Regions from separate parts of the Streptomyces sp. NPDC028711 genome, predicted to be linked through region 2. Evidence: riboswitches for the same ligand, from Rfam matches in the RefSeq annotation. Region 2 holds a riboswitch; the other holds the start of a gene.
The links. Region 2 has a riboswitch for S-adenosylmethionine ahead of thrC (threonine synthase). Riboswitches for the same ligand answer to the same signal wherever they lie in the genome.

Region 1: linked by a shared signal. The riboswitch ahead of ACZ4VK_RS01730 (aminotransferase class V-fold PLP-dependent enzyme) and the one ahead of thrC (threonine synthase) in region 2 are both predicted to bind S-adenosylmethionine.

What each region holds. Positions count from the first base shown of each region.
Region 1 is NZ_JBVHUJ010000001.1:370,773-385,342, reverse strand. It holds gene qcrB (cytochrome bc1 complex cytochrome b subunit) at 1-1,431, shown strand, start outside; gene trpD (anthranilate phosphoribosyltransferase) at 1,563-2,627, shown strand; SAM riboswitch class IV at 2,712-2,828, shown strand; gene ACZ4VK_RS01730 (aminotransferase class V-fold PLP-dependent enzyme) at 3,020-4,420, shown strand; gene ACZ4VK_RS01725 (Lrp/AsnC family transcriptional regulator) at 4,501-4,782, opposite strand; gene ACZ4VK_RS01720 (rhomboid family intramembrane serine protease) at 4,779-5,531, opposite strand; gene ACZ4VK_RS01715 (hypothetical protein) at 5,691-5,933, shown strand; gene ACZ4VK_RS01710 (NYN domain-containing protein) at 5,967-7,331, shown strand; gene ACZ4VK_RS01705 (C40 family peptidase) at 7,587-8,624, shown strand; gene ACZ4VK_RS01700 (C40 family peptidase) at 8,820-9,845, shown strand; gene ACZ4VK_RS01695 (hypothetical protein) at 9,894-11,120, shown strand; gene ACZ4VK_RS01690 (DUF2079 domain-containing protein) at 11,243-12,715, opposite strand; gene ACZ4VK_RS01685 (glycosyltransferase 87 family protein) at 12,787-14,049, opposite strand; gene ACZ4VK_RS01680 (glycosyltransferase family 4 protein) at 14,140-14,570, shown strand, end outside.
Region 2 is NZ_JBVHUJ010000015.1:51,056-65,625, reverse strand. It holds gene nagA (N-acetylglucosamine-6-phosphate deacetylase) at 1-658, opposite strand, end outside; gene ACZ4VK_RS34265 (ROK family protein) at 658-1,608, opposite strand; gene ACZ4VK_RS34260 (ABC transporter substrate-binding protein) at 1,847-3,130, shown strand; gene ACZ4VK_RS34255 (DUF3263 domain-containing protein) at 3,144-3,404, shown strand; gene otsB (trehalose-phosphatase) at 3,462-4,304, shown strand; gene ACZ4VK_RS34245 (immune inhibitor A domain-containing protein) at 4,336-6,639, opposite strand; gene ACZ4VK_RS34240 (NAD(P)-dependent oxidoreductase) at 6,824-7,708, opposite strand; gene ACZ4VK_RS34235 (winged helix-turn-helix transcriptional regulator) at 7,804-8,145, shown strand; gene ACZ4VK_RS34230 (alpha,alpha-trehalose-phosphate synthase (UDP-forming)) at 8,135-9,490, opposite strand; gene ACZ4VK_RS34225 (hypothetical protein) at 9,596-10,885, opposite strand; gene ACZ4VK_RS34220 (glucosyl-3-phosphoglycerate synthase) at 10,939-11,880, opposite strand; SAM riboswitch class I at 12,044-12,187, shown strand; gene thrC (threonine synthase) at 12,172-13,491, shown strand; gene ACZ4VK_RS34210 (MoaD/ThiS family protein) at 13,506-13,781, shown strand; gene ACZ4VK_RS34205 (cold-shock protein) at 14,193-14,396, shown strand.

The DNA.
Region 1 (14,570 bases), on a different contig from region 2:
ACGATGTTCTTCCACCCGTCGATGAACGAGGTGGAGTACATGGGACCGTACGTCCCGCTCCAGGGACAGCTGATGTCCGAGGCGTTCAACTCGACCATGCACATCTCGTTCGAGGTGCGCGGTGGTCTGCTGATCCGGCAGATCCACCACTGGGCGGCGCTGATCTTCCTCGCCGGCATGTTCGTGCACATGATGCGCGTCTTCTTCACGGGCGCGTTCCGCAAGCCGCGTGAGATCAACTGGCTGTTCGGATTCCTGCTGTTCTTCCTGGGCATGTTCACCGGCTTCACCGGTTACTCGCTCCCGGACGACCTGCTCTCCGGCACCGGTGTCCGCTTCATGCAGGGCGCGATCCTGTCCGTGCCGGTCATCGGCACGTACCTGTCGATGTTCCTGTTCGGCGGCGAGTTCCCCGGCGGCGACTTCGTGGCCCGGTTCTACTCGGCCCACGTGCTGCTGCTGCCCGGCATCATGCTCGGTCTCGTGGTGGCCCACCTCATCCTGGTGTTCTTCCACAAGCACACGCAGTTCGCCGGCCCCGGCCGTACGAACAACAACGTCGTGGGCATGCCGCTGCTGCCGGTCTACATGGCCAAGGCCGGAGGCTTCTTCTTCCTGGTCTTCGGTGTCATCGCGGTCATCTCCGCGATCGCCTCGATCAACCCGATCTGGGCGCTCGGCCCGTACCGCCCGGACCAGGTGTCCACCGGCGCCCAGCCCGACTGGTACATGGGCTTCGCCGAGGGTCTGATCCGTGTCATGCCGGGCTGGGAGATCAACCTCTGGGGCCACACGCTGGTCCTCGGCGTGATGATCCCACTGGCGATCTTCCCGGCGGTCCTCGCGGCGATCGCGGTCTACCCGTTCATCGAGTCGTGGATCACCGGCGACAAGCGCGAGCACCACATCGCGCAGCGCCCGCGCAACGCTCCGACGCGCACCGCCTTCGGTGTCGCCTGGATCACCGCGTACATGATCATGCTCGTGGGTGGTGGAAACGACCTCTGGGCGACCCACTTCCACCTGTCGCTCAACTCGATCACCTGGTTCGTGCGGATCTTCTTCTTCGTCGGCCCGGTCATCGCGTTCATCGTGACCAAGCGGATCTGCCTCGGCCTCCAGCGCCGCGACAGGGACAAGGTGCTGCACGGCCGCGAGTCGGGCATCATCAAGCGCCTGCCGCACGGTGAGTTCGTCGAGGTCCACGAGCCGCTCAGCCAGGGCGAGATGCACCGCCTCACGGCGCACGAGCAGTACGCGGCCGCGGAGCTTCCGCCGGCCGTCGACGAGAACGGCGTGGAGCGCAAGATCGGGCGCATGGAGAAGCTCCGGATCAAGCTCAACAAGGGCTACTACGGCGACGACAGCCAGGTCGCCAAGCCCACGGTCGAGGAGTACAAGGAGATCCAGAGCGGCCACGGCCACCACTGATCACCTGAACTCCTGACGTTTCGAAGTTCGCCACGGCGAGGGCCCCGTCCATTCGATGGACGGGGCTCTTTGCCGTTCCCGGGGGTCGATAGGGTGGGTCCGTATCCGTCACGTGACGACCAGGAGCTGCCATGAGCGCTGTGACCCCCGCTGGAGGACCTACGTCGGCGGGCCGCTCCTGGCCCGTCGTCCTGGAAGGCCTGCTGACCGGCCGCGACCAGAGCGCCGAGGACACCGCCTGGGCGATGGACCGGATCCTGCGCGGCGAGGCCACCGACGCCCAGATCGCCGGCTTCGCGGTCGCCCTGCGTGCCAAGGGCGAGACCGTCGAGGAGATCTCCGGGCTCGTCCGCACCATGTACGAGCACGCCAACACGATCGAGGTGCCCGGCCCGTCCGTCGACATCGTCGGCACCGGCGGCGACGGCGCCAAGACCGTCAACATCTCCACTATGTCGGCGATCGTCGTGGCGGGCACCGGCGCCAAGGTCGTCAAGCACGGCAACCGGGCCGCCTCCTCCGCGTCCGGCGCCTCCGACGTCCTGGAGAAGCTCGGCGTCAATCTGGAGCTGACCCCGCGGCGGGTCGCCGAGGTCGCCGAGGAGGCCGGGATCACCTTCTGCTTCGCGGTGAAGTTCCACCCGGCGCTGCGTCATGTCGCCGCCGCCCGCAAGGAACTCGGCATCCGGACCACCTTCAACTTCCTCGGTCCGCTCACCAACCCGGCCCGGGTCAGGGCACAGGCCACCGGCGTCGCCGACGCCCGGATGGCTCCGATCATGGCCGGGGTGCTCGCCGAGCGGGGTTCCTCCGCGCTCGTCTTCCGCGGCGACGACGGGCTCGACGAGCTGACCACCACCGCCACCTCGCGGGTCTGGGTGGTCCGTGACGGCTCGGTGCGGGAGGAGGCCTTCGACCCCCGGGACGTCGGCATCGACCTCGTACCGGTGGAGGCGCTGCGCGGTGCGGACGCCTCGTACAACGCGGACGTCGCCCGCCGGCTCCTCGCCGGGGAGACCGGTCCGGTACGGGACGCGGTGCTGCTCAACTCGGCCGCGGCGCTGGTCGCGCTCGCGCCGGGGGAGGGCGGCCTCGTGGAGCAGATCCGCGCCGGCATCGAGAAGGCGGCGGAGGCGATCGACTCGGGTGAGGCCCGCCGGGCCCTCGAGCGCTGGATCACGGTCAGCAACGCGTAGCGCGTCCCCGTCGTACGACGACCCCGGTCCAGCATGCGGACCGGGGTCTCGCACATGCGCGATCATGTGGCAGGATGTTCGGCAGGTCATGAGTGACAGCTACGAAGCCCCGGCTTGCTGTCCGGCAACCCTCCGTCCGTGGCGGGGTGCCCCGGGTGAAGACCAGGCCGTGGACAGCAAGGTCCACGGCAAGCGCGGACCCCTCGATCACCAGGGGTCCTGGTCTCTCGAGGAGCGTTTTTCCGTGAGCAAGCGAATGCGTTAGGGCCTGCGGCCCCGTTTTCCCATCCTCCGCACGACCACCGTGTGTCGAGGCAACACCCGTGTGAGGCGCCCCACTTCGCGCTGCCCCGCGGGCCCTTCGCTGCCCATTCCTGCCGGGAGATACCGCCATGTCCGCGTACCCGAACGCCGCCGCCACCGCTGCCACCGCCGTCGACTCCGAGTCCGCCGAACCCCGCTGCGCCGCCCCGCTGCCCGTCCTCGGCCGGGACGTCACCGTCCCGCTCGTCACCGGCGGCGAGGTGACCTACGCGGCGCTCGACTACGCGGCCAGCGCGCCGGCCCTCCAGCGGGTCTGGGACGACGTCGCCGCGTACGCCCCCTACTACGGCAGCGTCCACCGCGGCGCCGGATACCTCTCCCAGCTCTCCACCGACCTCTTCGAGAACAGCCGCGCCACCGTCGCCGAGTTCCTCGACTGCCGCCCCGGCGACCAGGTCGTCTTCACCCGCTCCACCACCGACTCCCTCAACCTGCTTGCCGCCGCCGTCCCCGCCGACTGCGAGGTCTTCGTCTTCGAGACCGAGCACCACGCCTCGCTGCTGCCCTGGAAGGACGCCCGGGTCACCTACCTCAACGCGCCGCGCACCCCGGAGCAGGCCGTCGCGACCCTGGAGCGCGCCCTCGCCGACCGCGAGCCGTACGGCCCCTCGCTGGTCTGCGTCACCGGTGCCTCCAACGTCACCGGCGAGCTGTGGCCGGTGAAGGAGCTCGCCGCCGCCGCGCACGCGCACGGCGCCCGGATCGTGCTCGACGCCGCGCAGCTCGCGCCCCACCACCCCGTCTCCGTCCAGGACCTCGACGTCGACTGGATCGCCTTCTCCGGACACAAGCTGTACGCGCCCTTCGGCTCGGGCGTCCTCGCGGGCCGCGCCGACTGGCTCCAGGACGCCGAGCCCTACCTCGCCGGCGGCGGCGCCTCCCGCAAGGTGGCGCGTCGGGCCGACGGGGGCGTGGACGTCGAGTGGCACACCACCGCGGCCCGGCACGAGGCCGGTTCCCCGAACGTCATCGGCGTGTACTCCATCGCCTCCGCCTGCAAGGCGCTCACCGAGGCCGGCTTCGACTCCCTGGTCGCCCGCGAGCAGCACCTGATCTCCACGGTCCGTGAGGGCCTGGCCGAGGTGCCCGAGGTGCGCGTCCTCTCGCTCTTCGGCGACGATGCCCCCCGCGTCGGCGTCATCTCCTTCGTCGTCGACGGCTGGAACAGCTCCCACTTCGCCGCCGCGCTCTCCGCCGAGTACGGCATCGGCGTCCGCGACGGTCTCTTCTGCGCCCACCCGCTGGTCCGCACGCTGCTCGGCAGCGACCCCCAGACCCAGGGCGAGTGCGGCGCCCCCGAGGCCGCGCCCGGGGAGAGGTCCCTCAACGCCATCCGCGTGAGCTTCGGAGCCGGTACGCCCGACGAGCACGTGGAGCGGTTCGTCGGCGCCGTGAAGGAGCTCGTCCGGGACGGGGCGCAGTGGAAGTACCGCACCGAGGACGGCCGCTGCGTCCCCGACCGCGGCTGATCACTCACTCGTACGGGTGAAGGGGGCCTCCCGGTCGGGATGCCCCCTTCAGTCGTGCGGCGTCTTGGCCGTCCTGGGTGTCAGGACTCCAGACCGATGGCGAAGGCCGCCTCAAGATCGTGCTGGGAGTAGGTGCGGAAGGCGACGTGGGTGTCCGTGGCCTCGACCCCCGGGATCTTGCTGATGCTGCCGGGGATCACATCCGCCAGGTCGTCGTGGCGCGGCACCCGGACCATGGCGATCAGGTCGTACGTACCGGTCACCGAGAAGACCTCGCTGACGCTGTCGAGCGCGGCGATCGACTCGGCGATCTCGGGGATGCGGTCCACGCTGGTCTTGATGAGCACGATCGCGGTGATCACGGCTGGCTTTCTCCCTCGGTCGCCGCGGCTTGGGCTTTCACTCTATCCCCACCCCGGTAGCGCCCCCAGGCGAAGAGGAAGCCGACGGAGAAGCCCACCACATGGGCCAGGTAGGCGACGCCGGGACCGGCGCCCGCCGCCCGCGCGGCCAGCCACTGCAGCACGAACCAGAAGATCAGCACGATCCAGGCGGGGAAGCGCAGCGGCAGGAAGAAGAGGAAGGGGAAGAGGCTGGTGACCCGGGAGCGCGGGAAGAGGAAGAGGAAGGCCCCGAGCACCCCGGAGATCGCGCCGGACGCCCCGACGAGCGTCTGCTCGCTGCTCGCGTGCGCCGCCGCGTACCCGAGGAGCGCGAGGTAGCCGGTGCCCAGGTAGAAGAGGGCGAACCCGGCCCGGCCCATGCGTTCCTCGGCCATCGCCCCGAAGACGTAGAGGAAGAGCATGTTCCCCAGGAGGTGGAGCCAGCTGCCGTGGACGAAGAGCGCGGTCAGCGGGGTGAGCAGGGCGCGCGGCTCGCCGCTCATCAGCTCGTCGGGAACGACGCCCCAGCGGCGGAAGTAGACGCCCTGAGCCGCGAGGAGCCGGTCGCCCGTGCCGTACACCGGGTTCAGTCCCGAGACCGGACTGATCGCGAAGAGGAGGACGCACGCCGCGATCAGTCCGTACGTCACCGTGGGGCCGCTGCGGGCGCCGCGCCATGCCCCCCGGGCAGCGCGGACAGCGCGGACCGCTCCTCGCCGATCGATCATGGACAGATCATGGCGTACCGGGGCCGAAGTGGACAGAGTGCCTCGCCGTGCCCCCGCCGACCCGCGAGGCCGTAGGGTTACGGGCAGTACTACCCGCAGTTCGACGGCGCACCGCGGCTCCCGTACCTGGTACCTCGCAACAGGAAGAAGGACGGCACGATGACGACGGTTCCCCTGCCGACCGCCGAGACCCGCTGGCGCTGCACGCTCTGCGGCAATCTGACCCGCTTCGACGTGACCCGCTCCTCCAAGGTCGTCGAGTACGTCCATCTGGACCTCGCGGGGGATCCGACGGTCGAGGAGCGGCAGGTGGTCAGTGAGACCATCGAGTCGGTCCGCTGCCGCTGGTGCAACGCGGTGGACCAGATCGAACTGGTGGACAGGCCGGGCGCCGCTTCCTGAGGGACGGCGCGGACGACATAGGGGTGACGGATCGTGGAGCAGCCCGCGCACGGTGGAGAGCCGGCCGGCGCGGCAGGTGACGCTGCCGAGACGCTCGACCACCCACTGCCGGAAGGCGTACGGCGGCGGGTCGTCGCGCTGGTCGCCGACGCCTTCGGCGGGCTGACCGTCGCGGAGCTGCCCGCGCCCCTGAGGCAGTACGCCCGGTTCACCGCGAGCCGGCGGGCCAAGTTCGCCGGCAACGCGATGGCGGCGGCCCTGGAGAGCGATCCGCTGTTCCGGCAGCGGATCGGCGAGCGGTTCAAGCAGGGCCAGCCCGAACTTGCCGGAGCCGTCGAGACCGGCACCCCGCCCGCCGCCGCCGACCCCGTCGACGTGGCGGCGGCCGCCTATGTGCTGCGCCCGCCCGGCTGGGTCAAGCTGGTGGCCGCCGCGGGCGAGGAGGCCCTGCGCGTCGACGCCGAGCGGGCCGACGAAGCCGGGCGGCGCGAACTGGAGCGGCTGCGCGAGGAGCTCGCCGCCGCGCGGGACCGCTCCCGGGACGAGACCGAGCAGCTGCGGCGCGACCTGGAGACGGCCCGGAAGGAAGCGGAATCGCTCCACCGGAAGCTGCGCAGCGCCCAGAGCGACGTGAAGCGCGGCGAGGCCGCGCTGCGCCGTGTCCAGGGCGAGATCGACACCGCGCGGGCGGAGGCGGCGGCCCAGGTGTCCTCGGCCGAGAGCGAGAGCCGTCGGCTCAAGGCCCGGCTCGCCGAGGTCGAGGCGGCCCTCGAGGCGAGCCGCAGGTCCGCCCGCGAGGGACGCTCGGTGGAGGACATGCGGCTGCGGCTGCTGCTCGACACCGTCCTGGACGCGGCCCAGGGGCTCCGCCGCGAGCTGGCCCTTCCGCCCGTCTCGACGCACCCGGCGGACACCGTGGACGCGGTGGAGCCGGGGCGGATGTCCCCGAAGGACATCGCGGCGCGGGCGCTCTCCGAGACCGATCCGGCGCTGCTCGACCAGCTCCTCGCGTTGCCGCAGGCCCATCTGGTCGTCGACGGCTACAACGTCACCAAGACCGGTTATCCGACGATGCCGTTGGAGAAGCAGCGGCTGCGGCTGCTCGGCAGTCTCTCGGCCCTCGCCGCCCGCTCGGGCGCCGAGGTCACCTGTGTCTTCGACGGGGCGGAGCTGGCGGCCCCGGTGCTGCTCGCGCCGCCGCGCGGGGTGCGGGTGCTGTTCTCCAAGCCCGGTGTCACGGCGGACGAGCTGATCCGCCAGCTGGTCCGGGCGGAGCCGCCCGGCCGGCCGGTGGTGGTGGTCTCCACGGACCGCGAGGTGGCCGACGGGGTCGCGAAGGCGGGTGCGCGCCCGGTGGCGTCCGCCTTGTTGCTGAAGCGGCTTTCGCGGCTCTCGTAACGCATGGCAACTCCTGGGCGTTATGCCCGGATTCTGGATGGCGGACCGTCAAGTGGCCATCACTGCCCGTGCGATGCGTGTAAATAAAGTGGTGCCTGAGCGATATTTTTGCCAGTGGGATTTGAACTGATCACAACTTGGTCACTAGGGTCAGCCTTCGAACCTTCGCGCGGTTGATCACCCATCCGGGGTGACGGCGGAGGAACCGCCTGCCCTGACCGGTTGGGCGGCTCGAGGAAGAAGGAGCTCGCCTTCGTGGCGTCCCACCGTCGACCCAAGCAGCCGAGCCGTGCCCGCGTGACCGTACTCACCGCGGCCGCGGCAGCAGCCGTCGCCCTCTCCGCTCAGTCCGGAGCCCAGGCGGCCCCTGCCAAGCCCAAGATCGACGAGGTCAAGTCCAAGGTCGACAAGCTGAACCACGAGGCCGAAGAGGCCACGGAGCAGTACAACCTCGCGGACGAGCGCAAGGGCAAGCTGCAGAAGGAGATCGGTCAGCTCCAGGACCAGGTGGCCCGCGGTCAGGAGGAGCTCAACACCCTCCGCGACCAGATCGGTTCGGTCGCCACCGCCCAGTACCGCTCCGGCGGCATCGACCCGGCGCTCCAGCTCTTCCTCTCCGCCGACCCGGACACCTACCTCGACAGGGCGTCCGCGATCGACCAGTTGAGCGCCCAGCAGGCCGACGTGCTCACCTCGATCCAGGCCAAGCAGCGCACGCTCGCCCAGCAGCGGGCCGAGGCCACCACGAAGCTGGCCGACCTCGAGGACGTCCGCAAGACGCTCGGCGAGAAGAAGAAGAAGTTCCAGGGCAAGCTGGCCGAGGCCCGCAAGCTCCTCAACACCCTCACCGAGGCCGAGAAGGCCAGGCTGCAGGAGAAGGAGCAGCGCGCGAGCCGCGCCGCCGGCGAGCGGGTCGACCTCGGCAACGAGGCCCCCGCGAACGGCTACGGCGCGGCGGCGCTCGCCGCCGCCGCCACCCAGATCGGCAAGCCGTACGCCTCCGGCCAGGAGGGCCCCGGTTCGTACGACTGCTCCGGTCTGACCCAGTGGGCCTACGGCCAGGCCAACGTTCAGCTCACCCGCACCACCTACACCCAGCAGAACGACGGCGTGAAGATCGGCCGCAGCCAGCTCAAGCCGGGCGACCTGGTCTTCTTCAACGGCCTTTCGCACGTGGGTCTGTACGCGGGCAACAACACCGTTCTGCACGCCCCCTACTCGGGCGCCTACGTCCGCTACGAGTCCATGAACACCCTGGGCTCGTTCCAGTTCGGGGTCCGCGTCGGCGGCTGACGCCCCGCGACCCGCTGCGGTATGCCGCCCGAACGGGTGGTTCGCCGCGACGCGTACTGACCTGACGCCCCGCCGGTGACCTGTGTTCTCCGGCGGGGCGTCACTTTCTGTGCCCATCGGCTTCGTTGGACGCGGACTGATCAGCGGCTACTGTCTGCCGCGCCAGTCAGCGTCGAGCCGAACGGAGCGCGATTCGTGGCGTCCCACCGCCGACCCGCCAGGGTCACCGTCCTCACCGCAGCCGCCGCGGCCACCGCGGCGGCGTCCCTCGGGGCCGTCCCCGCGAGCGCCGACCCCGGGGCCGGAACCGAGGCCACCCGCGCCACGGTCGACCGCCTCTTCGAGGAGGCCGAGAAGGCCACCGAGGGCTACAACCGGGCGGACGAGAAGGCGGACGCACTGCGCCGGACGGTCTCCCAGGCCCAGGACGGCCTGGCCCGCGGCCAGGAGCGCATCAACCGCATGCGGGGCGCACTCGGCGCGGTCGCCGGGGCCCAGTACCGCTCCGGCGGCATCGACCCCGCCCTCGCCCTGCTGCTCTCCTCCGACCCGGACAGCTACCTCGACCGGGCCACCGCCCTCGACCGGGCCACCGCACGCCAGAGCGCCGCCCTCGGCGAGCTCCAGCGGGAGCAGCGCCGGCTGAACCAGAAGCGCTCAGAGGCCCGCTCGGCGCTGGCCGAGCTCGAGGAGAGCCGGGCCGAGGTCGCCCGCCACAAGCGCACCATCGAGCGCAAGCTCGCCGAGGCCCGCCGGGTGCTCGCGAGCCTCACCGCCGAGGAGCGCGCCGACTTCGACCGCGCCTCCAGGACCGGCGGACGCGACGCGGCGCCCGCCGAGGAGCCGCCGCCCATGGCCGACCCCGGTCCGGTCTCCTCACGGGCCTCCGCCGCGGTGACCGCGGCCCGCAGCGCCATCGGCAAGCCGTACGTGTGGGGCGCGACCGGCCCCTCGGCCTTCGACTGCTCGGGCCTGATGGTCTGGTCCTACCGGCAGGCCGGGATCAGCCTCCCGCGCACCTCCTCGGCGCAGCGGTACGCGGGGCGTCAGGTGCCGCTCGGCGAGGCGCAGCCCGGGGACCTCGTCACGTACCGCGGCGACGCCAGCCACGTCGGGATCTACGCGGGCAACGGGCAGGTCATCCACGCCCCCTACCCGGGCGCGCGGGTCCGCTACGACCCGGTGAACATGATGTCGCACGTGACGGTGACCCGGGTCTGAGCCCGTTCCCCGGGCCGCTCCCCTCCGGCGCCCCGTACGATCGGGGGCGTGGCAGGTCAGCGGAGGGGAGCGGCGCGCGGCGCGGCGGCATTCCTCCTCGCGGCCCTGCTTGCCCTCGGCGGCTGTGCGGCCCCCGAACCGGCCGGCCCGGCGGCCGGGGAGATCCAGGGCCTGCTCGACCGGCACGCCCGGGCGCTGCTCGACCGGGACGAGGCCGGCTACCTCGCCGCCCTCGACCCCGCGCTCGCGCCGGCCGCGCGCACCGAGTTCGACCGGCTCGCGAAGATCCCGCTGGGCGGTCTGACGTACCGGGTCACCGATCTCGACAGGACCGGCGAGGGCCGGGTCACCGTCGAGGCCGAGCTGGGGTACCGGATCAAGGGGTACGACTCGGGGCCCGCCACCACCGAGCGGATCCTCGACCTCGTCGAGCGGGACGGACGCTGGTACGTCACCGGCGACCGCGCCGCGGAGGGCGCCCCGCAGCAGCTGTGGCAGCAGGGCGACGTCGAGGCGGTGACCGGGCGGCGCAGCCTCGTCCTCGGCGTGGGGCAGAGCCGCGAGCGGCTGAGGGAGATCGCGGCGGCCGCGGACCGGGCGGTGCCGGCGGTCGGGGACGCCTGGCACGGGAACTGGGCGGGCCGGATCGTGGTCCTCGTGCCCGCGTCGGTCGAGGCGATGGGACGGCTCCTCGGCGGGCCGGCCGCCTCCTACCGGGGCATCGCCGCCGTCACGACCGGCGAGGTCGGCGGCGGGCCCCTGGCGCCCGCCGACCGGGTGATCGTGAACCCTGAGGCGTACGCGGTGCTCGGCGCGTTCGGCCGGCAGCTGGTCCTCACCCACGAGGCCACCCATGTGGCGACCCGGGCCCAGACCACGAGGGCCACCCCGGTCTGGCTCTCGGAGGGCTTCGCCGACTGGGTCGCCTACCGGGGCACCGGCCGCACCGCCGCCCAGGCCGCTCCCGAACTGCGCCGCGCGGTCCACGCGGGCGAGCTGCCCGCCCGGCTCCCGGAGGACGCCGACTTCACCTTCGGCGGCGACGCGGAGGCCATGGGGCGCGCCTACGAGGGCGGCTGGCTGGCCTGCGAGCTGATCGCGGACCGCTGGGGCGAGGAGAGGCTGGCGGCCTTCTACCGGGCGGTGGGCGCGCATCCGGGCCGCGAGGGCGCGGTGGAGAAGGCGCTCCAGGAGGTACTGGCCACCACCCCGGAGGAGTTCACGGCGGACTGGCGGGCGTATCTGGGGGAGCGGCTCGGCACCGCGGCACCGTAGGGGGTGTCTTGCCGATCAGGCCGGGCTCACGGCGTGATCGACAAGACACCCCCTAGAGCGCGGATCGGCCGCCGGGACAAGCCGAGGAATCGCCCGCATCGGCGTCATCCGTGGACAGCGACCTACCGTGACGTCTTCGCGCTGTCGATCCGGCTGAAGAGGGAGATCCCGTCCCGCGTCTCGACCCTGTGATAACCGGGAACATCCGGCGTGGCCGCTTCCATCGCCTTTCCGGCCGCGCACTCCGGATCGGTCATGTCGGTGGCGTCGTAGATCAGCCACTGGGGTGGCTCGCTCGGCGGGAAGGAGCGAGGGAAGAGACAGATCTCGCTGACGGTGGCCCGGTCCGCGAGTTGGGCGGCCAGGCGATTCGACGCGGCCACCGTCGCACCGTCGGGGATCTTCCCGAGCAGCTCGTCCGCTGTTCTGACATGGGCGGACTCGCTCCATGTGCGCGGGAGTACGAGCTCATGCAGGGGATGGGTGAAGAAAGTGACGCTCGTGGTCACCGCTCCGACGACACAGGCGGGCAGGATTCCTCGGCCGGGGACACGGCCCATGGCGACGGCGTGAATCGCGGCGGCGAAGGCGATGGGCATGAGGACCGCGCTGTAGTGGAAGTCCGTCCCCCAGTGGAAGGGGTTCGGCGAGGTGAAGCGCCAGGCGAGCGTCGGCAGTGCGACGAGCAGGATCGGGGAGCGAACGGCGAGGAATCCGGTGGGGGCCAGGATCATGAGGACCGTGAGCCACTTGACCGGCGGCCAGAACGCCTCGGCTGCCTGCATCAGCAGGCCCGTCTCCTCGGGGGTCGGGGCCGGCCAATAGGCGAACTTCCCGAGGGGATTGAAGTACGGAAGGATCACCAGCATCTCGAGCGCCGTCGCGGCGGCCCCGAAGACGAGGGTGGCGAGTCCCGCCGTCCGCGGCCCCTTCCAGGCCGCGTAGGCGCCGATCGCGGCGACCGTGAGACCGAGGTCCTCCTTGACCAGGACCAGGGGAAGCGACCACAGGAGGGCCGCGCGCCAGTTCTTTCGCCCGGCCGCGCAGAGGGAGAGCGACAGGAGCGGCACGGCGAAGGCGACTTCATGGAAGTCGAAGGAGATCAGTTTGGCGAGCCCCCAGGAGGCTCCGTACGAAATCCCGACCCAGTAGGCGAACTTCCGGCCCCTGACCTCGTAGGCCCACTTCATCAGCGGAGTTATGGAGAACGCGATGAGGATTGCCTGGCAGACGAGCAGCGTATAGCTGTACGGAAACGCCTTGTAGGCGGGCGCGAGCAGCGCGAGGATCGGATGGAAGTGATCCCCGAGCGTGTTGTAGTCGGGCCCCTTGAGGGGTGAATACGGCGCCGAGAGCTCGGAGTACGACCTCACGATCTGCGTGAAGATCCCCAGGTCGTATCCGGTCGAGAGATTGGCCGCATGACGCCGCGCCGACAGAAGCAGATACACCACGAAGAAGGCGCCGGCGACCAGATAGGGGGACTTCGAGAATGCTCCTGACGCGGTCCCCCGTGATTCCCCTGCGGTGCTTTCGGTACCTTCGGCAGCCGTGCGCCGCTGAAGCGTGTCGACCGTGAGGTTCTGAGTACTCATATCAGCAGGAAAACCTAACAGGGAGTCAAAGGTCCATCAGGGGAAGCAGGTGCTTGTCGCTGGAATCGGGACTAACCGGTCGGCACCTTCTCCCGCTCCGGCTGATCCGCCGGGGCGGGGATCCGCACCACGCCGGCCTCCGTCACCGTGTGCCGCCACAGGCTGCGACAGGCGGAGAAGGTGGCGGCCACGAGGAGCCCGTTGCGCAGGAACAGCACCGCGAGGCCCAGGGGATCGCTCTCCGTCACGTGGGAGAACCAGACGGGGAACTCGAACTGCGTCACCGCCGTCGCCCACAGCACCAGGTGGGCGGGGCGCCGCATGCTTGTCGACCGGTAGGCGACGCAGACCGCGGCGAGCCCGAACAGCCAGATCATGTACTGCGGCGAGATCACCCGACTCGTCACGGTGAAGAGCAGGACCGCCACGAACGCCGCGTCCGCCACCGTCGACGACGCGAAGCGCCGCGCCTTGAACCGCCACAGCGCCAGCCAGGCCAGGGCGGCGACCGTCAGACCCATCGAGCCGGCCGACACCCAGGAGACGTACGGGCCGATGAATTCCATCGAGCCGTAGTTCATCCGGGCCACTCCGTCCCAGCCGAAGTGCCGGGCCAGATGGAACACCGTCGCGCCCAGCGACTCGACTTCCGTGCCCCGCTCGCTCTGGTAGGAGAGGAAGGCCAGACCCCCCGGCATCCAGGCCGAGCACAGCAGCAGGACCGCGCCCGCCGAGCCCGCGGCCACCGGCCAGGAGCGCCAGGTCATCGACCCCCTGAGGGTGCCCGCGAGCAGCAGGGCCGGCCATACCTTGAGCACCGCGCCGAAACCGGCGAGCGCCCCGAGCGTCTTGGGACTGCGGGCGGCGGCAAGCAGGGCCGCCACGGCCACGGCCGTCACCATGATGTCGTAGCGGGCGTACGCGGTCGGGCCGAGCAGCGGCACCGCCGCGAGCCACAGCCAGGCGCCCCGCATCGACCGGCCCGGGCGGCGGCCCGTGCGCACGAGGAGTCCGAGGACGACGGCGTCGCAGAGGAACGCCAGGACGAAGAAGGCGGCCGAGTAGCCGAGGAACGGCAGCAGTCCGGGCGCGAGGATCGGGAGGGCGGCGGCCGGAGGGTACTGCCAGGTCACGTCGTTCTTGGGATACGTTCCGGCGCTCAGTACCTCGAACCAGCCCCGGTAGATCTCCTCCACCTCGAACGTCACGTCCGGGCCGGGGACCACCACGATCTTGAAGGCGCACAGCAGCAGGATGATCCGGGTGAGGCCCCAGAGCGTGAGCGGAAGCCGCAGATCCATGGAGAGGCTGTTCTTTCCCACCGCGCCCGTCATGACCGTCCTGGTTCCTGTCCTGTCGGCTCGCTCACGCGGAGGAGTGGTGGGTGCTGGGCGGTGGGTGCGCGCGCGGTACTGTCGGCCACGATGCACAAGACCCTGATCGTAACCAACGACTTCCCGCCGCGTCCCGGCGGAATCCAGGCCTTCCTGCACAACATGGCACTCCGTCTGGATCCCGACCGGATCGTCGTCTACGCCTCCACGTGGAAGCGCAGCCGCGAAGGGATCGACGCGACGGCCGCGTTCGACGCCGAACAGCCTTTCACGGTCGTCCGGGATCGCACCACCATGCTGCTCCCGACCCCTCGGGTCACCGCCCGGGCCACCGCGCTCCTCCGTGAGCACGGCTGCGAGTCCGTGTGGTTCGGCGCCGCGGCCCCCCTCGGCCTGATGGCCCCCGCGCTGCGCCGCGCGGGCGCCCGGCGGCTCGTCGCCACCACCCACGGCCATGAGGCGGGCTGGGCCCAACTGCCCGCCTCCCGGCAGCTGTTGCGGCGGATCGGCGAGGGTACGGA
Region 2 (14,570 bases):
GGCCGAGGCCAGGCATCGCGTTGTAGAGGTGGGTGGCGACGGTGGCTCCCGCGTCGATGGCCTCGACGGTCTGCTCGTACGTCGCGTCGGTGTGGCCGATGGCGGCGATCACGCCGTGCTCGGCGAGCAGGCGTACGGAGTCGATGCCGCCGGGCAGCTCGGTCGCGAGGGTGACCATCTTGGCCTGGCCGCGCGCGGCGTCGATCAGCTTGCGGACCTCGGCCGGGTCGGGGTCGCGGAGCAGCGTCTCGTCGTGGGCGCCCTTGCGGCAGGGGGAGATGAACGGGCCCTCGAAGTGGAGGCCGGCGATCTCGCCCTGTTCGGCGAGCTCGGAGAGCAGCCCGGCGCGCCGGCTGAGGAAGTCCATCTCGCCGGTGACGAAGGAGGCGACGACGGTGGTGGTGCCGTGCAGGCGGTGGGTGTGGACGCCCTTGAGGACCTCGTCGACGGTGCCGGAGGTGAAGGAGGCGCCGCCGCCGCCGTGGTTGTGCATGTCGACGAAGCCGGGGACGAGCCAGTGGCCGGTCAGGTCCAGGGTGGGGGCGCCCTCCGGGGAGGCCCCCGCGATGCGTCCGCCGTCGACGATCACGCGTCCGTTCTCGACGATTCCGGTGGGCAGCACGACGTGTGCGCCGGCGAGAACCTTGTGATCGGCCATCAGGCGGAAACCTCCGGGTCGGTGGGGTGCTGGTCGGCGAGCAGGTCCCAGGCGAGCAGGCCCGCGCCCAGGCATCCGGCGGTGTCCCCGAGGGCCGCCGGGACGATGGCGGGCAGCTTCTGGAACGTGACTCGCTCCTCCACCGCGGCCCGGAGTGGTGTGAACAAGGTTTCCCCCGCCTCGGCGAGTCCGCCACCGATGATGAGGGTGCGCGGGTCCAGCAGGGTGAGCGCGGTGACCAGGCCGTCGGCGAGGGCGTCGACCGCCTGCTGCCAGACGTGGACGGCCGTGGGGTCGCCGGACGCGACGGCCTTGGCGCAGTCGGCCGCGTCGGCCTCCGGGTCGCCGCTGGCCCCGGCCCAGGCCTGGGAGACGGCGGACGCGGAGGCGTACCGCTCCAGGCAGCCGCGCTGGCCGCAGCCGCACTCCGTACCGCCGGGGCGGACGACGATGTGGCCGATCTCGCCCGCGTAGCCGTGGGCGCCGGCCTCGATGCGGTCGCCGATGCCGATGGCGCCGGCGATGCCGGTGCCGAGGGGGACGAACAGGAAGCGGTCGGCGCCGTTGCCCGCGCCGATGCGGCCTTCGGCGAGGCCGCCGGTGCGGACGTCGTGGCCGAGGGCGACGGGGATGCCGTCGAGGCGTTCGCTGAGGAGCGCGCGCAGGGGGACGTCGCGCCAGCCGAGGTTGGCGGCGTAGACGGCGATGCCGTTCTCGGCGTCGACGATGCCGGGGACGGCGACTCCGGCGGCCGCGGCGGGCTCTCCGTACCGCTCCTGGCCGAGGGTGCGGAGGTCTTCGGCGAAGCCGAGGATCGTCTCCACGACCGCCTCGGGGCCGCGGTCGCGTCCGGTGGCGCGGCGGGCCTCGTGGAGCAGGGTGCCGTCCGCCCCGACGAGGGCGGCTTTCATGCCGGTGCCGCCCACATCCAGGGCGATGACGTGTCTCACGGGGGACAGTGTGTCGCGCGGGGACCCAAAAGGTCTAGTCCACTGCCGAGGATTGTTGCGTACGGATACAAATGCGGGTCCCGTCATGCGGTCATGGTCCCCGCCCGCGCCGCGGTCCCGCCCCGCGTTGCGCAAGTGATACCCGACTGGTGTAGACCTCATACTCGCGCGCGGGAGAGACTTACCCCCCTGCGCAGAGCGAACAACGGGCTCGAAGCAGCTCAACGACGAGCAAAAGGTGGATGAAGCCGTGGAGCGGCGACGATTCCTTGGACTGACCGCGGCCGCCGCCGCACTCGGACTGACCGCCACGGTCGCCGGCTGCGGCTCCCTGGGAGGCGACTCCGGCGATGTGACCCTCAGACTGGTCGCCGCCGACTACGACCTCACCGGCGGCGACACCACCAAGAAGTACTGGACCGACCTCGTCGCCGCCTTCGAGGCCGAGCACCCCGGCGTCAAGGTCGAGGTGCGGATCGAGTCCTGGGACGACGTCGACCGCAAGGTCGCCGAGATGGTCGAGGCCGACCAGGCGCCCGACATCGCGCAGATCGGCGCCTACGCCGACTACGCGGCCGCCGGCGAGCTCTACGCCGCCGACGAGATGCTCTCCATACCCGTCCAGGCCAACTTCCTCGCCCCGCTCGTCGCCGCGGGCGAGCACAAGCGCACCCAGTACGGCCTGCCCTTCGTGGCCTCCACCCGGCCCCTCTTCTACAACAAGGCGCTCTTCGAGGACGCCGACGTCGAGCCCCCCACCACCTGGAAGGAGCTCGCCGACGCCGCCGCGAAGCTGAAGGACAACGGTGTCCGCACCCCGTTCGCGCTGCCGCTCGGCCCCGAGGAGGCCCAGGCCGAGGCCCTGATGTGGCTGCTCAGCGGCGGCGGTGGCTGGACCGACGGCATCGACCGGTACGCCATCGACTCCGACGCCAACGTCAAGACCTTCGAATGGCTCAAGGAGAACCTGGTCGGCAAGGGCCTCACCGGGCCCGTCGCCCCCGGCAAGCTCAACCGCAAGGCCGCCTTCGCCGCCTTCGCGAACGGCGAGGTCGGCATGCTCAACGGCCACCCCTCGCTCCTCCAGGAGGCCGCCAAGAAGGGCGTCAAGGTCGGACAGATCCCGCTGCCCGGCGTCGACGGCCCGCCGAGGACCGCGATGGGCGTCGCCGACTGGATCATGGGCTTCAAGCAGAACGGTCACCGCAAGGAGATCGGCGACTTCCTCAACTTCGTCTTCAGCGACGAGAACGTCCTGAAGTTCGCCGGCGACAACGACCTCCTGCCGGTCACCGTCAGCGCCTCCACCCGCATGGAGACCGAACCGGAACACGCCGACCTGCGCGTCTTCCTCAAGACGCTCCCGGACAGCCAGCTCCCGCCCGTCGGCAAGACGTCCTGGGCCAAGGTCAGCGAGAGCGTCAAGCAGAACATCGGCAAGGCCGTCACGCCGGACGGGCGCCCCGCCGAGGTCCTCGGCTCCATAGGCCGGGTGGCGACGGCGGCGGAGGCCGCCGAGTAATAAGTTGGGTCGTATGACCGAAGACCCGGAAGCGGTGGACGACGACGAGAGCGGGCTCGGCGCGCGCGAGCGGGCCCTTCTCGCCGTCGAACGCCGCTCCTGGCCCGGGCCAGGAGCCAAGGAGCGGGCCGTCCGCGAACGGCTCGGGCTCTCGCCGACCCGCTACTACCAGCTGCTCAACGCCCTCCTGGACGACCCGAGGGCCCTCGCCCACGACCCGGTGACCGTCAACCGGCTGCGGCGGGTCCGGGAGGAGAAGCAGAGGCGGCGGTAGGCACCCGTCCCGGCGGCCCCGCTGACGCGCACGGCCGACCTCGGTAGGGTCGGGAACATGGTCACCAGCCTCCCGCACCCGACCACGTCCGCCGGCCGCGACGGTCTGGCCGCGCTGCTCGCGCGGCCCGAGAAGGCCGTCGTCGCCCTCGACTTCGACGGCACCCTCGCCGAGATCGTCCCCGACCCCGAACAGGCCCGCGCGCACCCCGGCGCCGTCGCCGCGCTCGCCGCCCTCGCCCCCGAGGTCGCCTCCGTGGCCGTCGTGACCGGTCGCCCCGCCGGGGTCGCCGTCCGCTACGGCGGCTTCGCCGGAGTGCCGGGCCTCGAGCGTCTTGTGGTCCTCGGCCACTACGGCGCCGAACGCTGGGACGCCGTCACCGGCACCGTCCAGGCCGCCGCCCCGCACCCCGGCGTCGCCTCCGTGCGCGCCGAGCTCCCCGGCTTCCTGGACCGGGCCGGGGCCTGGCCCGGCGTCTGGATCGAGGAGAAGGGCCGCGCGGTCGCCGTCCACACCCGCCGCGCCACCGATCCCGAGGCCGCCTTCGAGGCCCTCAAGGGCCCGCTCGGCGACCTCGCCACCCATCACGGCCTCGTCCTCGAACCCGGCCGGATGGTTCTGGAGCTGCGGCCCCCCGGCATGGACAAGGGCGTGGCGCTCGCCGCGTACGTACGGGAGGCGGGTGCCGGGTCCGTGCTCTACGCGGGTGACGACCTGGGCGACCTGCCCGCCTTCGCGGCCGTCGAGAAGCTCCGCTCCGACCGCACGCCGGGCCTCCTCGTGTGCAGCGGCTCCACGGAGGTCCCGGAGCTCGCGGACCGCGCGGACCTCTCCGTGCGGGGCCCGGCGGGCGTCGTCGCGTTCCTGGCGGAACTGGCGAGGGCGGTACGGGAGGCCTGAGGCCCCGCCGTACCGCCCCCGCAGTGGTTGATCAGTGCGCGGCCGGGTTCGTCACGCTGATCGTCAGGTCGTCACCGGCGTCGCCGGTGATCGTGACGCGGACGCCGTGGCCGGCGACCTTCACGCTGGCCTGCGGGGCCGAGGTGTCGTAGTACGCGTTCGGGTCCGTGTCGTCGAAGACCGGGATGCCCGGGACGGAGGGGGCGCAGGCCGCCCGCGTCTCGACGGTCTGGCTGTTGCCCTTGCCCACCAGGACCTCCTTGTGGAGGCAGGTGGCGTCCGTCGCCTCAAGGCCGAAGGTCGCGTCGAAGGGCTGGCGCCGGTTGCTGGGCGCGGTCCCGTCGGCGTACCGGAACGGGGCCGGGCGGGCGTCGACGGCCATGGCCTGGCCGCCGCCCGGGTGGGCGCTGACGTTGTTGTCGTCGAAGGACCGGTCGACGTACCAGACGAGCATGCCGTTCTGGTAGCGGAAGTACTCGACCCAGTCCGGGGCGGTGAGGGGCTTGCTGAACTGGTACGGGCCCTCGGCGAGGAGCGCGTCGGAGCCGACGTACTCGCGGTTCTCCAGGAGGTAGTAGCGCGGGTAGTTGGCGGTCTCGGTGCCGGTGGAGATGTTCCAGCGGCCGGTGGCGGTCCAGGCGCCCGCGCCCTGCTCGACGTCGTCGGTGGCCAGGGTCGTACCGCCCGAGCTCAGCGTGATGTCGTCGAGGAAGGCGCCGGCGAAGTGCACGCCGCCGTCGGTCTGGTAGCGGAACCGGAAGAGGGAGGGCTTGCCGCCGGAGTCGTACGCGTACCGCAGCGTCGTCCACTTCCCGGCCGACGAGCCGTCGACGGCCGCGCCCGCGCGGGCCCAGTTGGCGCCGCCGTCGAGGGAGTACTCGGCGAAGAGGTAGTCGAAGTCGGCCTCGATCTCGTACCAGGCGCTCGCCTTGACGGTGACGCGCGAGGCCGCCGGGACGGAGCGGGTGAGGGACTGGTTGAGGCCGTCGGCCGAGCCGGTCCACCAGGCGTGGGTGCCGGAGGTGGGGGTGGTGTAGGTGGTGCTGCTCGTCTTGTCCGGGAGCGCGACGCGGACCGCCTGGTCCTTGCCGGTGACCTGGAGCTGCGCCGGGTTGAGGGTGTACGTGCCGGTGGCGCCGAGCGGGGCGTCGGTGTAGTCGAGCCAGCCGAGGAAGAGCTTCTCCTCGGCGCCCATGAGGCCGGGGTGGGTGCCGATGCCCGCGTTCGCGGCGGCGCCGTGGCTCAGCCAGGAGCCGGAGCTCATCAGGGTCCAGAAGGCGGTGGAGTTCTCGCCGCCGTCGGTGTCGTAGTAGTCCGGCAGGCCGAGGTCATGGCCGAACTCGTGGCAGAAGACGCCGAGTCCGCCGTTCTCGCCCTCGGTGGTGTAGTCGCCGAGCCAGTACTTGGACTGGCCGATGCGGGCGCCGCCCGCCTTGTTCTGGGTGCCGGAGACGTCCGGTCCCGTCAGGCCGTAGTCGTCGCCGTTGACGTACCAGCGGTGCGACCAGATGGCGTCCTCGCCCTGCGCGCCGCCGCCGGCGTCCTCGCCCATGCCGGCGTGGACGGCCTGGAAGTGGTCGATGTAGCCGTCGGCCTCGTCGAAGTTCCCGTCGTGGTCCCAGTCGTTGCGGTCCCAGACGTCGAACTGGGCGAGGTACGCGTCGATCTCGGCCGGGGTCTTGCCGGCCGCGAGCTGGGCGTTCCACCAGGCGTCGCCGGTGTCCTGGACGAAGGCCCACGAGCCGCCGTTGTCCTCGACGGCGTTGTCGCCGTAGAAGGAGGCGTTGTGGGGGACCTTGACCCAGTCCTCGACGGTGTTGGTGACCGAGTAGCGGCCGCCCGAGAGCTTCTCGTAGTACGTCTTCATCGACTCGCCGGGGCCGTTGAAGAGGTTCTCGTAGTACGCCTTGTTGAAATCGGCCGTCCAGGCGTTGGAGTTGTCCACGCTCCGGTCGGGCTGGGCTATCTCGTTGTGCAGGGGGCCGGGGACGGTGCCGTACTTGCCGGAGCCGTCCGTGCCGAACTCGGAGAGGATCGTGAAGATCTTCTCCTGGCGGTCGGCGGTGGTGGTCTCGATCTCGGTGAACTTGCCGGGCGCGACCTCGACGACGCCCTCGGCGTTCGCCTTGGCCTTGCCCTTGGCGACCAGGTCGATCGCCCTCTCGCGCAGCTCGGTGCGCTGCTTGGTGAGCGGTCCCGGACGGTTGTCCGGCCGGTGCGCGGCGGCACCGGCCGGGGAGTCCGGGGCCTCCTGTGCGGTGGCGGGGGTGAGCCCCGCGGCGAGAAGGGCGGTGAGCGCCGACCCGAGGGTCATGCCCACGACAATCTTCTTCACGTCTGTCGCGATCCTTCCGCTTGCCTCATGTGCCTCATGGGGAGAAACGGATCGCCTGGGGGAACGATCGCCGCAGAGTCTGACACGGGAGGGCCCCTCAGGAGGAGGGGGTCGCACCGATTACCGGTGACGGATTTCCGGATAGCCGGTGAGGGGACCACAGCCGGCTCGCAGGGCCACCCGATCACCGGCGCAGAAGGTCCACCACGCCCGTCAGGTCCTCCTCGCCGCTGCCCACCGCGAGCCGGCGGCGCATCAGCTCGAAGTACGGCTGGATCAGCTCCGGGCTGACGCCCTGCCCCTCGGCCGTGGCCAGGAACGTCGGCGTGCCGGCCACCTGCATCGCCAGGTTGGACACCACGTCCGTGGTGTAGTCGCCGCTCTTCAGCTGGGCGGCGGTCTGCAGCACCGAGGGGCCCGCCATCGCCGCGATCCAGCCGGAGAGCAGCGGGGCGAACGCCTCCGGGTCGATGTCCTCGCCGCGGATCAGGGCGAAGGCGTGCGCGACGCCCCCGAACATGCCGTACATCGCGCTGAGCAGGGCCACGTCGTGCAGCGCGGCGAACCCGGCGTCCTCACCGACGTAGACCGTGCCGACCGGCACCGCCAGGGCCTCCCGGTGGAGCTCGAACAGCGCACGCGAGCCGCTGTAGAAGACGTACCCGCCGGCCTCCGGGACGCCGACCATCGGCGGTACGGCCATGATCCCGCCGTCCAGGTAGCGGGCGCCCCGCTCCTCCGCCCACGCGGCGCGGGCCCGGGCCTGTGCGGGGGTCGTGGTGGTCAGGTTGACGACGTCCTTGCCGGTCAGGTCGACACCGTCGAGGGCCGCGCCGACCGAGGCGTCGTCGAGGAGGCAGACGATGACGAGCGGGCTCGCGGCGACGGCGGCGGCCGCGCTGTCCGCGGCCTTCGCGCCCTCGGAGACGAGCGCGTCGGCGCGTGACGGGGTGCGGTTCCAGACGGTGAGCGGGTGACCGGCGCCGAGCCAGGTACGGGCCAGGGCGGTGCCCATCGCACCGAGGCCGAGGAGGGTGACGGGGGACTTCACTGCGGTGTTCTGCGTCATGTCCACCAGGCTGCTGCACGCCTCTGACCTGCTCAAGTACCCACTTGGAAGTGGGTGGTTACCCTGGGGTGAGCGAGCAGATCAGAGGGGGACGCATGGCGACGCTGAACCGGCCGGGCGCGGACGGCGGGCATGTCTGCGGGATCGACACCGCGATGGAGGTGATCGGCGGCAAGTGGAAGGTGCTCATCCTCTGGGCGCTCCACGAGCAGCCGCACCGCCGCTTCGGCGAACTGCGCCGGCTGGTCCCGGGCATCACGGAGAAGGTCCTCGCCTCCCACCTCCGCGAGATGGAGGCGGACGGCATCGTGGACCGCGTCTCGTACGACGAGGTCCCGCCCCGCGTGGAGTACGCCCTCACGAAGGACGGCATCCGCCTCAACGAGGCCCTCGAACCGCTGGCGACGTGGGGGAGGGAGCGGGTCGCTACGACCTGAGCGCCTCCAGCTGGTCGAGGAACCAGCGCTGCGGGGGCAGGGACGTCGAGGCCGCCGCGAGGCGTTTGGTGCGGTCCGTTCGTTCCGCCGGGGGCATCGACAGGGCCGTGTGGAGGGCCTCGGCGGTCTCCGACACGTCGTACGGGTTCACCGTGAGCGCGTCCTCCTTCAGCTCCTCGTACGCGCCCGCGCCCGTCGAGAGGACCAGGGCGCAGCCCGCCTCCGAGACCACCGGTATCTCCTTCGCGACCAGGTTCATGCCGTCGCGCACCGGGTTGACCAGGGCCACGTCCGCGAGGCGGTAGGCGGCGAGGGAGCGGGGGAAGTCGTCCTGGACGGAGACCAGGACCGGCCGCCAGTCCGGTGTGCCGAACTCGGCGTTGATCTCGTCCGCGAGGGCCGCCACCGAGGCCGTGTACGTCCGGTACGACTCCAGGTCCTGGCGCGACGGGTACGCCGAGGCCAGGTGGACGACCCGGTCGCGCCACTCCGGGTGGGTCGTGAGCAGCTCCCGGTAGGCGAGCAGGCCGCGCAGGATGTTCTTCGACAGCTCCGTGCGGTCGACCCGGACGATGGTCTTCCGGCCGCCGACCTCCTCGCGGAGCCGCGCGAGCCGTTCGTCCACCTCGGGCCGGTGGGCGAGCGCCCGCAGCTCGTCGGCGTCGACGCCCAGCGGGTACACCGCGACCCGCGCGCCCTCGCCTCCGGCGCCCGCGCAGCTCCGGAACGACGCGGCCCACGCCTCCGTGTGGAAGCCCAGGCGGTCGGCGCCGAGCATCCCCCACAGCAGTTCCTCGCGGATGTCGTCCGGGAGCATCCGCAGGTAGTCCGGTGACGCCCACGGCGTGTGGGTGAAGTGGGCGATCCGCAGGTCGGGGCGGAGTTCCCGCAGCTGCCCCGGGACCAGGGCCAGGTGGTAGTCCTGCACCAGGACCGCCGCGCCCTCGTCCGCCTCGGCCGCGAGCGCCTCCGCGAAGGCACGGTTGTACGCCCGGTACGCGCCCCACCGGCGGCGGAACTCCGCGTCGAAGACCGGCTCGCGCGGGATGTCGTAGAGGTGGTGGTGGAGGAACCACAGCACCGAGTTCGCGATGCCGTTGTACGCGTCGGCGTACGTGTCCGGGTCGATGTCCAGCATCCGTACACCCGGCTCGCCGACCCCGCGCCTGACCGCCTCCCGGTCGCCCTCGCCGAGCGCCGCGCACACCCACAGACTGTCCTGGGAGGACACGGCGCTCAGGCCGGAGACGAGCCCGCCGCCGCCTCTGCGGGCGTCGAGCGAACCGCCCTCGCCGAGCTTGTACGAGACGGGGCCCCGGTTCGATGCGACCAGCACAGTAGCCATGGGGCGAACCTAGCCCGTCCCGTAAACGCTCAAACGTACGTATACGAGACGGGGGGATCCGGCCACGCCCCGTAGCCATGGGTCAGGCGGGGCGGGCCACGCGCGTCAGTCGCGTCTGCCGCGCATCGCCGCCTTCGCCACCAGGCCCGTCGCCGCGAGGGCGAGTGCCAGGGCGCCAAGCAGCCAGAGCCGCTCGCCGTTCCCGCCGGTCTCGGCCATCGAGCCGCCTTCGCGGGGCGGTCCGGGCGCCGGGGGCGCGGGGGAGGCGGGGAACGTGGGGAAGGCCGCTTCGGAGTTCACCGGGGGCGTGGGTGTCGGCGTGGGATCCGCTCGGGTCGGCGTCGGCGTCGGCGGCGGCGGCGGTGTCGGTGTCGGCGTCGGTTTCGGTGGGGCGGTCACCGGGGTTTCCCGGGGGCGCGGTGTCTCCGGGGCGGGCACCGGCACGGAGAGGGCGAGGGCCGACAGCACGGAGGTGTCGCCGCTCGTCGAGAAGGTCAGGTCCGCCGAGGTCGCGCCCGGGGGGAGGGCGCCGGCGGGGACCTCGAAGGTGTCGCCGGCGCCGGACGCCGTGACGTTCTTGCCGTCGACGAGGAGCCGGTCCCCGGGGGTGTTCCGGTCGCCCCCGTACGCGGTCACACTCGCCCGTACCGTGCCCGGACCCCGCCGGAAGCCGCCGACCGTCACCGTGGTGGCGGGGGACGTCGAGCGCTGGAGGACGTGGCCGCCGTGGACCTGGACGTTCCGGCGTTCGGGGGCGCGGACCGGGTCAGGCCCGGGGAACCTGTGCACGACCGTCAGGGACCAGCCCGCCGCGCAGCCCCTGCCGTGCGCCGCCCAGAGGCCGTCGACGGCCACCGGGACGTCCGTCCCCGAGACGCCGGCGAAGGCGGCGGTCACGTCGGACTCGCCCGTGTAGTAGTGCGGGCCGCTGGTGTCGGCGGGGTCGGCGACCATGCTGTCGATCGAGACGGGGGTCGCGGGACCCGAGCCGACCCGGATCACCGGGGCGGTCGTCGTGGGGTCGCCGGGGGACGGGGCGGCGTCCGCGCCCGAGAGGTCGCAGCGCCGGAGAGGCGCCCCGCCCGGGCCCGTGTACGTGCCGTCGTTGCCGCCCCAGAAGAGCCGGGCGTACGCGACCTCGGCGCCCGCCGGGATCACCACGCGGCCGGTGCGTGAGCCGTATGCGCCCCCGGTGCCCGCCGTATCGGCGTGCTCGGAGCCCATGACCGTGGTGCCGATCGTGGTGAAGTCGCCGTACAGCGACGCTTCCCACCGCTTGCCGAAGGGCTCGACCACGTCCGCCGCGGCCGTTCCCGCCGTGGCGGACGCGAACGAGCCCGCCATCAGCCCGATGGCCGCGAGCACCCTGCCCGGGTGATGCCGTCTCAAGCCCACACATCTGAAGCCCATGAAAGGGAAATGTAGGCAAAACAGATCATCATGGGGCGTTACGCCACGCGGCGGCGCGCGTACTCCGCGATCTCGGCCATCGGCGGCCGCTCCTCCGTGTCCACCGCGTACGTCCGCGGGGTGAACCCCGACTCGCCCCGCTCGAACTGCGTCAGGAGTGGCCGCACCAGATGCCCGCGCGAAAGCCGCAGCTGCGCCGTCCGGTAGATCGCCGCCGCCATCCGGCCGAGCGCCTGCCCGTCCTGGTGCCGGTGCTTGCGCACGCCCACGTCCACCTGTGCGAGCGCGTCGAGGCCCACCGTGTGCAGGGCGTCCACGAGCAGCCCCAGCTCCACTCCGTAACCGACCGGGAACGGCAGCCGTTCGAGCAGCGAGCGCCGCGCCGCGTACTCACCGCCAAGCGGCTGCACGAAACCGGCCAGCTGCGGCCAGTGCAGGTTGAGGAGGGGACGGGCCACCAGTTCCGTCACCCTGCCGCCCTGACCAGGAGTGTCCCCGAAGGGCCGGTCGTACATCGCCTTCACGAAGTCGACGTCCGGGTCGGTGAGCAGCGGGCCCACGATCCCCGTCACGAAGTCCGCCGAGAAGTCCCTCAGGTCCGCGTCCACGAAGCAGACCACGTCACCGCTCGTCACCATCAGCGACCGCCACAGGACCTCGCCCTTGCCCGGCACCGCCGGTATCCGGGGGAGTATCGCGTCCCGTGCCACCACCCGCGCCCCGGCCGCCGCGGCCACCTCCGCCGTGCGGTCCGTGGAGCCCGAGTCGATCACCACCAGCTCGTCGACGAGCGGCACCGACTCGCTCATCAGCTCGCGCCGGATCACGGAGACGATGTCCCCGACCGTCGCCTCCTCGTTCAGCGCGGGCAGCACCACGCTGACCCTCGTCGCACGCTTCGCGGCGAGGATCCGCTCCAGCGGCCGGTCCTCCACCGACCAGGACCGCCGGTCCAGCCAGCGCTCCACCTCTTCCAGCACGTGGTGATCTCCATCTCGCGGTTCGGACGGCCGGTCCGAGCGTCGGGGCCTTCGGTTACAGTCTTGAACAACGCGGATGCCCGATGCACGTCGGGGTGCCGCCCGCGCCGGAGCGCAGGAACGAAGTCCGCAAGGAACTTCACCGCGCTTCACAATCGAATACCGCTCATCCAGAGGGGCAGAGGGAAACGGCCCGTTGAAGCCCCGGCAACCCTCCAGTCGGAACTCGTCCTCCAGCGAGGCCACCGGCTAGGGAAGGTGCCAAATCCGTCTCATGGCGAAAAATTCGTCATGGGAAAGATGAGGAGAAAGGGCCTCGCCTCCATGGCTGTACAGACCGACACCACCGCCACCACCGTCGACCTCGGTCCCGCGTCCGGGCTTTCCTGTCGCGAATGCGGTGAAGTCTTCGCACTCGGTCCGATCTTCGCCTGCGAACTCTGCTTCGGACCTCTCGAAGTCGCGTACGAGCTCCCCACCGGCGACCCCGAGGCACTGCGCAAGCAGATCGAGGCCGGCCCCGCCAACATCTGGCGCTACGCCCCCCTGCTGCCCGTCCCCGCCGACGTCGCCGACAAGCCGAACCTGAACCCGGGCTGGACCAAGCTCGTCCAGGCCGACAACCTCGGCCGCGAGCTCGGTGTCGCCCCCGGGAAGTTCTTCATCAAGGACGACTCGGGCAACCCGACCCACTCCTTCAAGGACCGGGTCGTCGCCCAGGCCATCGAGGCCGCCCGCGCCTTCGGCTTCACCACCCTCTCCTGCTCCTCCACCGGCAACCTGGCCGGCGCCGTCGGCGCCGCCGCCGCCCGCGCCGGCTTCCGCTCCTGCGTGTTCATCCCGCACGACCTGGAGCAGGGCAAGGTCGTCATGGCCGGTGTCTACGGCGGTGACCTCGTCGCCATCGAGGGCAACTACGACGACGTCAACCGCTTCTGCTCGGAGCTCATCGGCGACCCGCTCGGCGAGGGCTGGGGCTTCGTCAACGTCAACCTCCGCCCCTACTACGGCGAGGGCTCCAAGACGCTGGCGTACGAGATCTGCGAGCAGCTCGGCTGGGTCATCCCCGACCAGCTCGTCATCCCGATCGCCTCCGGTTCGCAGCTGACGAAGATCGACAAGGGCCTGCAGGAGCTCATCAAGCTGGGCCTCGTCGAGGACAGGCCGTACAAGATCTTCGGCGCCCAGGCCGAGGGCTGCTCCCCGGTCTCCGTCGCCTACAAGGCCGGCCACGACGTCGTACGCCCCCAGAAGCCGAACACGATCGCCAAGTCGCTCGCGATCGGCAACCCGGCCGACGGCCCGTACGTCCTCGACATCGCCCGCCGGACGGGCGGCGCCGTGGAGGACGTCAACGACGAGCAGGTCGTGGACGCGATCAAGCTCCTCGCGCGGACCGAGGGCATCTTCGCCGAGACCGCGGGCGGCGTGACCGTCGGCGTCGCGAAGAAGCTCATCGAGAACGGTCTGATCGACCCGAACCTCACCACCGTCGTCCTCAACACCGGCGACGGACTCAAGACCCTGGACGCGGTGGCCGACACCTCTCAGGCGACCGTCACCATCCGCCCGAGCCTGGACGCGTTCCGCGACGCCGGCCTGGCGCTCTGAAAGGTTAAGAAGACATGGCCGTGAACGTCCGCATCCCCACCATCCTCCGCACCTACACGGGCGGGCAGTCCGAGGTCCAGGCCGAGGGCGCGACCCTCGCCGAGGTCATCGCGGACCTGGAGAAGAACCACACGGGCATCGCCGCCCGCGTCCTGGACGACCAGGGCAAGCTGCGCCGCTTCGTCAACGTCTACGTGAACGACGACGACGTGCGCTTCGAGCAGGGCCTGGAGACGGCCACCCCGGCCGGCGCCGGCGTGTCGATCATCCCGGCCGTCGCCGGAGGCTGATCGTCGGGGACCGAGTCGTCCCAGCTGCCCCGTCTTTCTTGAATTGCCCCTTCCGCGCCATAAAGCGGAAGGGGTAATTCTGTATGGTTGAGCGCGGTAGAGTTGGGGAAGTCCCCTCCGCTGCTCATGCCGGGCGCATATGAGAATGCGTCGCCGCGCGACAAGAAGCAGCCAAAGTGCGTGCGTGTTGTGTACCTTCTGCGCGCTTTGCCGGGCCCGACTTGCCCCGTCATCCAGGGGATTATCCCCAATTCGCCTTTCTCCGGCGCCCAGAATTCTCGCTCGAATGACCTGTTGCAGAGGGCAGTTGGGCAGATACATTCAGCCGCGGTCGACGCGTTCCGGCGCAGGGTCTGACCCGGGTCCGCGAAGTGCGGTCCCGCGCAAGGGCCAGTAATAGGGGAGTTAGGCATGGCTCAGGGCACCGTCAAGTGGTTCAACGCGGAGAAGGGCTACGGCTTCATCGCGGTCGACGGTGGTGCGGATGTTTTCGTCCACTACAGCGCGATCCAGATGGATGGCTACCGCAGCCTCGAAGAGGGACAGCGAGTCGAGTTCGAGATCTCGCAGGGCCAGAAGGGTCCGCAGGCGGACATGGTCAAGCTCGCCGTCTGAGCGCGGCGCGATCGGCCACCGACGCAACGCCGTCGAGGGGCCCGCATCCCTGAGGGATGCGGGCCCCTCGTGCGTTCCGACGCGGTCCGGTCCGCCTTCCGGAGCCGCTCGGTCCGCGCTCGGACGTCACTCGGTCCGCGCCCCGCTCATCGTCCCGATCATCGAGAGTCGCTT